DNA from 2 places in the Pseudarthrobacter sp. 10T415 genome. Region 1 is predicted to be linked to the other one. Evidence: riboswitches for the same ligand, from Rfam matches in the RefSeq annotation. Region 1 holds a riboswitch; the other holds the start of a gene.
The links. A riboswitch is a leader RNA that binds a small molecule or an ion and turns the genes downstream of it on or off. The one in region 1 is predicted to bind cyclic di-AMP.
Positions count from the first base shown of each region.

Region 2: another riboswitch for cyclic di-AMP. It lies ahead of AC1DBN_RS17895 (aggregation-promoting factor C-terminal-like domain-containing protein); the one in region 1 lies ahead of AC1DBN_RS15735 (C40 family peptidase).

Region 1 is NZ_JBFTHJ010000013.1:26,896-31,085, forward strand. It holds gene AC1DBN_RS15725 (iron-dependent transcriptional repressor DtxR) at 86-781, shown strand; cyclic di-AMP (ydaO/yuaA leader) riboswitch at 923-1,141, shown strand; gene AC1DBN_RS15730 (M23 family metallopeptidase) at 1,152-1,982, shown strand; cyclic di-AMP (ydaO/yuaA leader) riboswitch at 2,111-2,292, shown strand; gene AC1DBN_RS15735 (C40 family peptidase) at 2,363-3,049, shown strand; gene AC1DBN_RS15740 (NlpC/P60 family protein) at 3,207-3,980, shown strand.
Region 2 is NZ_JBFTHJ010000017.1:77,266-81,455, forward strand. It holds gene AC1DBN_RS17885 (response regulator transcription factor) at 1-44, shown strand, start outside; gene AC1DBN_RS17890 (sensor histidine kinase) at 51-1,544, shown strand; cyclic di-AMP (ydaO/yuaA leader) riboswitch at 1,678-1,834, shown strand; gene AC1DBN_RS17895 (aggregation-promoting factor C-terminal-like domain-containing protein) at 1,838-2,563, shown strand; gene AC1DBN_RS17900 (VOC family protein) at 2,766-3,134, opposite strand; gene upp (uracil phosphoribosyltransferase) at 3,193-3,828, opposite strand; gene AC1DBN_RS17910 (phosphatase PAP2 family protein) at 3,927-4,190, opposite strand, start outside.

The DNA.
Region 1 (4,190 bases):
CCGGACTATGTCGCGCCGCATGGCGGCGGGCCGTGTGGGACAACGCGGAACAACGCAGGGTATTGCGCTCGAGGAGCTGAGCTGGATGACGGATCTGATCGACACTACGGAGATGTACCTTCGGACCATCCTGGAGCTGGAGGAAGAGAACATCGTTGCCCTGAGGGCCCGTATTGCAGAGCGGTTGCGCCACTCGGGCCCTACCGTGTCCCAGACCATCGGCCGGATGGAGCGTGACGGCCTGGTGGTGGTGTCCGGCGACCGACACCTGGAGCTCACCGAGGTGGGCCGCAAACGTGCCACGGAGGTCATGCGCAAGCACCGCCTTGCGGAACGGCTCCTGGCTGATGTCATCGGCCTGGACTGGGCCTACGTCCACGACGAAGCGTGCCGCTGGGAGCATGTGATGAGTGAGCGCGTTGAGCGCCGGATCTACGAACTGCTCAACCACCCCACCGAATCGCCCTACGGAAACCCGATTCCCGGACTGGCCGCACTGGGTGGCCACCCGGACCTGTCCTTGTCCGACGGTGCGATCAGCCTTCTTGAGGCCATGAAGACGTACGGCACCGCCTCTGCCGTGACCATCAGCCGGTTGGCTGAACCCATCCAGGTGGAACCCGAACTCCTGTCCCAGCTCGACGAAGGCGGCATCCGCCCCGGAGCGGCGGTATCGCTGGAGCGTGTGGGGGACTACATTTCGGTCCGTGTTCCGGGCATTGAAGGCGCCCTGGAACTGCCTCCCGAAGTGGCTGCCCACGTATTCGTAGCCGTCAACTGACACCGTAAAAGCCCTGCTTTTACCCCGTGGGAGCTGGATCACGCAAAAATAACGGAATTGTTACTAAGGGACTTAAGCCCCTATAGTTGAACGAAAGCGTTGATACTTAAGCGTTACCTGATCTGGAGCCGAGCTCTGCCAGCGGATCAGGAGCACCAAGTCATAACTGGCAGAGGCGGGGGAACCACAACTGGCAGCGGGGGACTGCCTTGGGGTGAAGTCCGTCAGCAGCAAGCCTCTTCCAGTGAAGGAACCTTCCGGGGATTTCTCTGTGCCGCAGCTTGCTTACGGCGGACCGGGTCTGTGAACTCTCTGACCCGAATCCGACAGCTAACTTCGCAGGCTATCCAGAGAGGAACCCTTCTTGACCATGCAGACCCCCCGGGGCCGCCGCCGCGCGGCGGGCCCCGCTGCTACGCCGCGTGCTGTCGAAGCCGTCCAGGCTGCCGAGACCTCGCGCCCCCGCGATCTCCACCGTGACGCGCGCCGCCGTCGGGGTCCGTTCCGCCAGATAACGGAATTCGCCTCGGCCAGCGGTATCGGCCAGAAGGCCGGCATCGCGCTTGCCGCCACCGGCCTGGTGCTTACCGTTACCGTCCCCGTGACCAGTCCCGTCATGGCAACTGACGCCAGCGGAACCGGTGCCGTTGCCGCCTCATCTGTGACGCCACAGCCCGCGATTTCCGCGGAAGCAGGCGCCCAGATCGACTTCAGCCGCTCCGCCGTGGTCACCCAGGCGGACCCTGACGGCAAGCTCAAGCAGCTGCTCAGCGCCCAGTCCGCAGGATCGGTCTCCCGGGCTGCATCCGCCGGTACCCTGGGGGCCCCGCTGGCCACCATGACCACGGCGTCGCCGTTCGGCTACCGCGTCAGCCCCATCACCGGCGGCACCGGCGACTTTCACCGCGGGCAGGACTATGTTGCCCAGTGCGGTACCTCCGTGATGGCTGCCGCCACCGGAACCGTGACTTTTGTGGGCTGGCACCAGTACGGCGGCGGCAACAGGGTGGTGGTGGACCACGGCAACGGCCTGGAGACCACCTACAACCACCTGTCGTCGTTCAACGTGAAGGAGGGCCAAACCGTCTCCCGGGGCGACGTCATTGCCCTCAGCGGGACCACCGGCGCCTCCACGGGCTGCCACCTCCACTTTGAAGTCCAGGTCAACGGTGAGGTCGTCGACCCCACCGGCTGGCTCTAGCCAAATGATGGTGGACTCTCGAATGGCCGTGACCCGCCGTGACCTGAATGTGACATTCAAACAAAACTGCTGTACCGTCTAAATCGCGTCAACTTTTCCGAAGTTGACGCTCTTGAGTGGATTGCCTAACTCTGCCACCGCTCAAGGTCCGTTCGCATTTCATCGTCTGGCAGGGGCGGGGGAACCAATTTTGGCCTTCTTGTTTCGAAGGCCTTGGGGTTAAGTCACGAAAGCTTCCTTGGAAGCCGTGTGGCCGGGTGACTCCCATCCGAATCCGACAGCTCACCTCGCAGGCATTGGGAGAGGCTACCTTCGTGTCTTCACGCCATAATGCTGCGCGCCACCGTGCGCAAACGGTTCGTACCAACCCTTTGGGCGCCGTGTCCAAGGCTGTAAGTGCCAATGCCGGGACAGTGGGTCGCCAGGCTGCAGTAGTTGCAGCCGCTTCCGGCCTCGTCCTGGCTATGGGCCTGCCGGCCGTCGCGGACACCACCGCGGGCGTCTCGGCATCCACCGAGTCGGGTTCGGCCCAGACCGCCCTGGCTGTCACCGCGGCACCTACCGCCACTGTTTCCTTCGAGCGCCCGGTCATCAAGACCACTGCTGCTCCGAAGCCGGAGCCGGTACTCACCCAGTCCACTGCGTCAGCAGCACGGGATGCCGGCAACGCCGTCACCGCAGCCGCTGGCTCAACCGAAGCTGCTTCCGAGAAGCTCGCGGAAACAGTTTCCTCCGCTGCCACCTCGGGCATCGCGGCCATCGCGTACACCGGCATTGGCCACCCGTACGTGTGGGGCGGCACCAGCCCCAACGGCTGGGACTGCTCCGGATTCACCCAGTGGGTCTACGCCCAGGCCGGCATCAGCATCCCGCGCGTCAATGCCTGGAACGCCATGAAGCCCACCTCCACCCCCCAGCCTGGCGATCTCGTCATGCAGAACGGCGGCGCACACGTTGGCATCTACGTCGGCAACGGCATGATGATCAGCGCGCTCAACCCGTCCCAGGGCACCCTTCTTCACGCGGTTGCCGCCACGGGAACCTCCTCGTTCTACACCATGAACTAGTTTCTGGGGCCCCAGGCCCCAGAAACTTTTTCTTTGCCCCCGCTTTTCGCTAAATCACACATCCCCGTTCGGGACGCGCCGACGTACCCCCAAGATGCCGGCGCGTCCAAAACCCCCGTGTTGCCTACAGGCCCGGGGATAACGAAAGAGAGAACTGATGACGACTCGTGCTACCGCACGGCATCGCGCCGAAGTCACCAAGACCAACTCAATCGCCATTATCGCCAAGGCTGTTGGCGGCAACGCCGGCGGCGTTGGGCGCCAGGCAGCGGTTATCGCCGCAGCCTCGGGCCTGGTCCTGACCAGCGGCATCGCCGCAAACGCAGCTGACACCAACGTCCAGCGCGACTCCGCTCCTGCATCCGCTTTTGAAGTTGGAACAGCTGTGGAAGCCCCGATCTCCGCGGCTTCCACCATCAACATCTCCTTCGAGAAGCCGGCCGTCAGTACCAGCCCGGCTCCGGTGGTTGAGGCAGAGCCCGAGGTTGAGGTCCAGGAAGCCGCTCCGGCTGCCCAGACACCCGCAACGCAGACCGCTGCAGCGCCGAAGGTCACCGCTACCGTCACGGCGCAGCCCGCATCTGCTCCCCAGGCATCTGCCAGCGGCAAGGGCGCAGCAATCCTGTCCGCAGCGTACGCCCAGCTCGGCGTCAACCAGGACTGCACCATGCTCGTCACCAACTCGCTGGCTGCCGTGGGCATCAACTTCCACGACTGGCCCGCTGGCTACCTCTCCCTGGGCCGCACCGTGAGCGCTGCCGAGGCCCAGCCCGGCGACCTGATCTACTACGCCGACGGCGGCGCCGGCATGGCCCACATCGCTGTTTACGCCGGCAACGGCCAGGCAGTGCACGGCGGCTACAACGGCAACCAGACCGTGGTCTTCAGCGCAAACGTCGGTTCCGGACCGGTCTTCATCCGCGTCAACTGATTCCCCCCGACAGGGCCGGTACGGCCGCCCTTCGGATAAAAGGACCCCTGCCCACGCGGCAGGGGTCCTTTGCCGTTAACGGGCGGTGCGCTCCGGACGCCCTTCCCTGACGATACTTGTGTGCCGTGATTAGCTGATCCTGCATTTCTTTGTTTACTCTTGTGGTGTCGATCCATAGCCCGGACATGCCGAGGGCAGCCGGCCCTCGTG
Region 2 (4,190 bases), on a different contig from region 1:
ACACCGTCCGCGGGGCCGGTTACGTCATCAAGCCGGCGGACTAGCTCGCCATGGCCCCTTCAGACGCTTCCTACACCCGGAGTTGGCTCAGGCCCGCAACCTGGCACCTGCGTACCCGCCTGATCGCCCTGGCCATGGCCCTGCTCATCGCCATCTGCGGTGCCGTTGGCATCGTGAGCTACGCATCGATGGACGCCTTCCTGACCCGGCAGCTTGATGACCAGCTCAGCCAGGCCGCCAACCTCGCCGACAACCCGGGCCGCCCGCCCTTTGGCGGCTTTAACGGACGGGATCCCCTGGACGCCCGGGGCCAAAGAATCGGCACCGTCAACGCGAGCATCCGCAACAGCCAGGTTAGTTCCGGCGGCTTCCTCGCCTCGGACACCACCCGCCAGCCCCTGTCCACAGAGGACAAGGAGACGCTCCTTGCGCTCGATGCCAACTCAAGGCCCGTGGACCGTTCGATGTCCAGCGGTGATTATCGGCTGATCGCGGTCCAGACAAGCTCCGGTGACATCCTGGTCACGGGACTCCCCCTGGCCGCCAAGGAAAGTACCCTCAGGTCCCTCGTGTGGACCTTCGTGTTCGTCTCGCTGGGCGGACTGCTGCTGATCGGCCTGGTGGGGACGGTGCTGATCCGCCGCACCATGAAACCGCTGGAACAGCTCTCCGAGGTTGCCACCAGGGTGTCGGAACTGCCCCTGGACGCCGGCGAGGTGGCGCTCGCCGTCCGCGTGCCGCCGTCGAACTCCAACCCGGGCACCGAAGTGGGCAGTGTGGGGCATGCGCTGAACCTCATGCTGGACAACGTGGCCAGCGCCCTGGAAGCCCGGCAGAAGAGCGAAACCAAGGTGCGCCAGTTCGTGGCGGACGCCTCGCATGAGCTCCGCACCCCATTGACCGCCATCCGCGGCTACACCGAGCTGATGCGGATGACGGAGGACTTCACTCCCGACGGTCAGAAATCACTGGCCCGGGTACAGAGCCAGTCCGAGCGGATGACGGCACTGGTGGAGGACCTGCTGCTCCTGGCGCGGCTGGATGAGGGCCAGCCGCTCAAGCTGGCCGAGGTGGACCTGACGCAGCTGGTGGTGGAAAGCGTCAACGACGAAAAGGTCATGGCCCCCAGCCACACCTGGCGGCTCGATCTTCCCGCGGAGCCGGTGCTGGTGAACGGGGACGGCGCGCAGCTGCGGCAGGTGCTCATGAACCTGCTGTCCAACGCCCGGAAACACACCCCTGCCGGAACCACCGTGGTGGCCGGCGTCGGCACGGCTCCGGACGGCGCCGCCGTCGTGACGGTCACGGACGACGGCGGGGGCATACCGGCGGACTTCGTGGACCACGTCTTTTCACGCTTCGCCCGCGCAGACGCAGCCCGCAAGGGCAGCGGCGACCAGGCCGGCGCGGCCGTTGCAGAGGGCACCAGCGGGCTGGGCCTGTCCATCGTCCAGTCCATCGTGGAAGCCCACGGAGGCCGGGTAACGGTCACATCACGGCCGGGGATGACGGAGTTCGCGCTCCGGCTCCCGACTGTAGCCTGAATTCGCCAAGGCGACGCGCCGTCGTCGTGATGTCTGTTACCTAAATGTGACTTAAGCGCCGCTCTCCTGTACCGTCGATATGGTGCGGTTCCCGTTCGGGCCGCATATCCGGATGACGCCAAGCTCTGCCACTTCCCGGATTTCGCTTGAACTGAGGCAGAGGCGGGGGACCCACGTCCCGGGCAACGCAGTACTGCCCTTGGGGTTAAGCCAGCACGTGTATTTGCCGTGCGGCCGGATGCCCTCATCCGAACCCGACAGCTAACTCCGCAGGTGTGAGAGGCGAACTAAACATGTCTAAATTCACGGTAAAACCGCGCCCAAAATCGGCTCCGAGCCACAGCGCGCAGCCTGAAACCCGTAAGAAGTCTTCCTTCGGCAAGCGCGCCGCGGTCCTCGCAGTGTCCGCAGCGATGCTGGTGGGCGTAGGCGCCGCGGGCCAGGCCACGGATGCCATGTCCCGCGTGGCGGCCACCGGCTCAGAGTCCCCCGCTGCCGCCGATTCCCAGATGAGCATCGAGAAGAGCGAAATCCGCTCGAACCCGGCCGCGTCGGCGCCCGCCGAGCTCAAGGTTCAGCCCCAGGAAGCGGCACCGGCCCCCGCACCCGCGGCAGAACCTGCCCCGGCCGCAGCGCCCGCACCGGCCCCGGCCCCCGCACCGGAGGCTGCTCCGGCTCCCGCTCCCGAGCCCGCCCCCGTCGTCGCCGTCAACGATCCGGCCGGCGCACAGGCTTACGCGTCCGGCCAGCTGGCCAGCTACGGGTGGGCCCAGGACCAGATGCAGTGCCTGGTCACCCTGTGGACCAAGGAATCCGACTGGACCACCACCGCCACCAACGCCAGCAGCGGCGCCTACGGCATCGTCCAGTCCCTGCCCGCCGAGAAGATGGCGAGCTCCGGCCCCGATTACATGACCAACTACCGTACCCAGATCAACTGGGGCCTGAACTACATCAAGGAGCGCTACCAGTCCCCGTGTGGCGCCCTGAACTTCCACCTCGGTCACAACTGGTACTAAAAACCCTCACTGGCTGAGGCCTTCCGACCGGCCGCCGCCGAACCTTCCCGGTTCAGCGGCGGCCGTCGTCGTCTCCGCAGCCATGCGTGCGAGGTAGCAGTTTTTGGAGTTGACCCTCCGGCCGCCGAGCGGATCGGCACCTGCTTCGCCGTGGCGGCGAAATACCGCGAAGGCGTCGTGGTCCGGGGGCCGGGACGTGCCGTTACCGTCCCGGGATGTACTGGACGGCCCAGCGGTTGCCGTCGAGGTCTGCGAAGTACACGAAATGACCCCAGTCCTGGACATCCACATCGCTGACGTCCACGCCGTTGTTCTTCAGGTGGTCGTGGGCGGCCTGGATGTCACTGACCACCAGCTGGAGGTTGGAGCCTGTACCCGGAGGAGCGTCCGTGAGGCCTTCACCGATGCAGATGGAACATGCTGAGCCAGGCGGGGTCAGCTGCACGAAGCGGATGGACTCCGACGGACGTTCGTCGAAGTCGGCGTTGAAACCAACCTTGTTAACGTAGAAATCCTTGGCGCGGTCCACATCGGACACCGGGACAAACACGAGTTCAAGTTTCCAGTCCATTGCCACAGGCTACGGCCGGACCCCATATTGCGGAAGGCCTTCCGCCCGGTCAATGCGGTTAGCCGGCGATGCCGTACAGGCGGTCTCCCGCATCCCCAAGGCCCGGAACGATGTAGGACTTTTCGTTCAGCTTCTCGTCAATCGAGGCGAGGACGATGTGCACGTTCGCTTCGCCCAGTTCCTCCTCCAGCTTGGCCAGGCCCTCCGGGGCCGCAAGGAGGCAGATGCACGTGACGTCCGAGGCCCCGCGCTTGAACAGGAACTTGATGGCCTCGCGCAGCGTTCCGCCCGTGGCAAGCATGGGGTCCAGGACGAAGACCTGCCGGCCGGTAAGGTCCTCGGGCAGCCGCTCGGCATAGGTGATGATATCCAGGGTTTCCTCGTCGCGGGCCATGCCCAGGAAACCCACTTCTGCGGTGGGGACCAGCTTGGTCATACCCTCCAGCATGCCGAGGCCGGCGCGCAGGATGGGGACCACCAACGGCGTGGGCTTGGTGAAGGCCGTGCCCAAAGTGGTGCTGACCGGCGTCTCGATAGTGACGGGTTCGGTGCGGACCTCTCGCGTGGCCTCGTACGCCAGCAGTGTCACCAGCTCTTCGGTCAGCTGCCGGAACACGGGCGAAGGGGTGTTCTTATCCCGGAGGACAGTGAGCTTATGGGCGACCAGCGGGTGGTCCACAACGAGAGTGCGCATTGCTCAAAACTATCATCCGGCGCTGTCCCTGCCGGAGTTCCTGGCTTGGGCTCTTGGCGCGTGACCCGCCCGCCGGGGTGCGTCCCGGCGTCGTGAACCTACCCTCGGGGGTGCGTGCCGCCGTCGTGGTCCGTTCCGCGGCCGTGCGTGCCGCCGTCGTGGTCCGTTCCGCGGCCGTGCGTGCCGCCGTCGTGGTCCGTTCCGCGGCCGTGCGTGCCGCCGTCGTGGTGCATGGCGTCCGCTACGACATCGCGCACCACGGGACGCTCAAACGTGGGCGCCGGCCCGGCATGTTGCTTCCGCCGGATCAGATGGAACATCCGGTGGGCCAGGATGACGAACCCGACCCAGGCCAGGCCCAG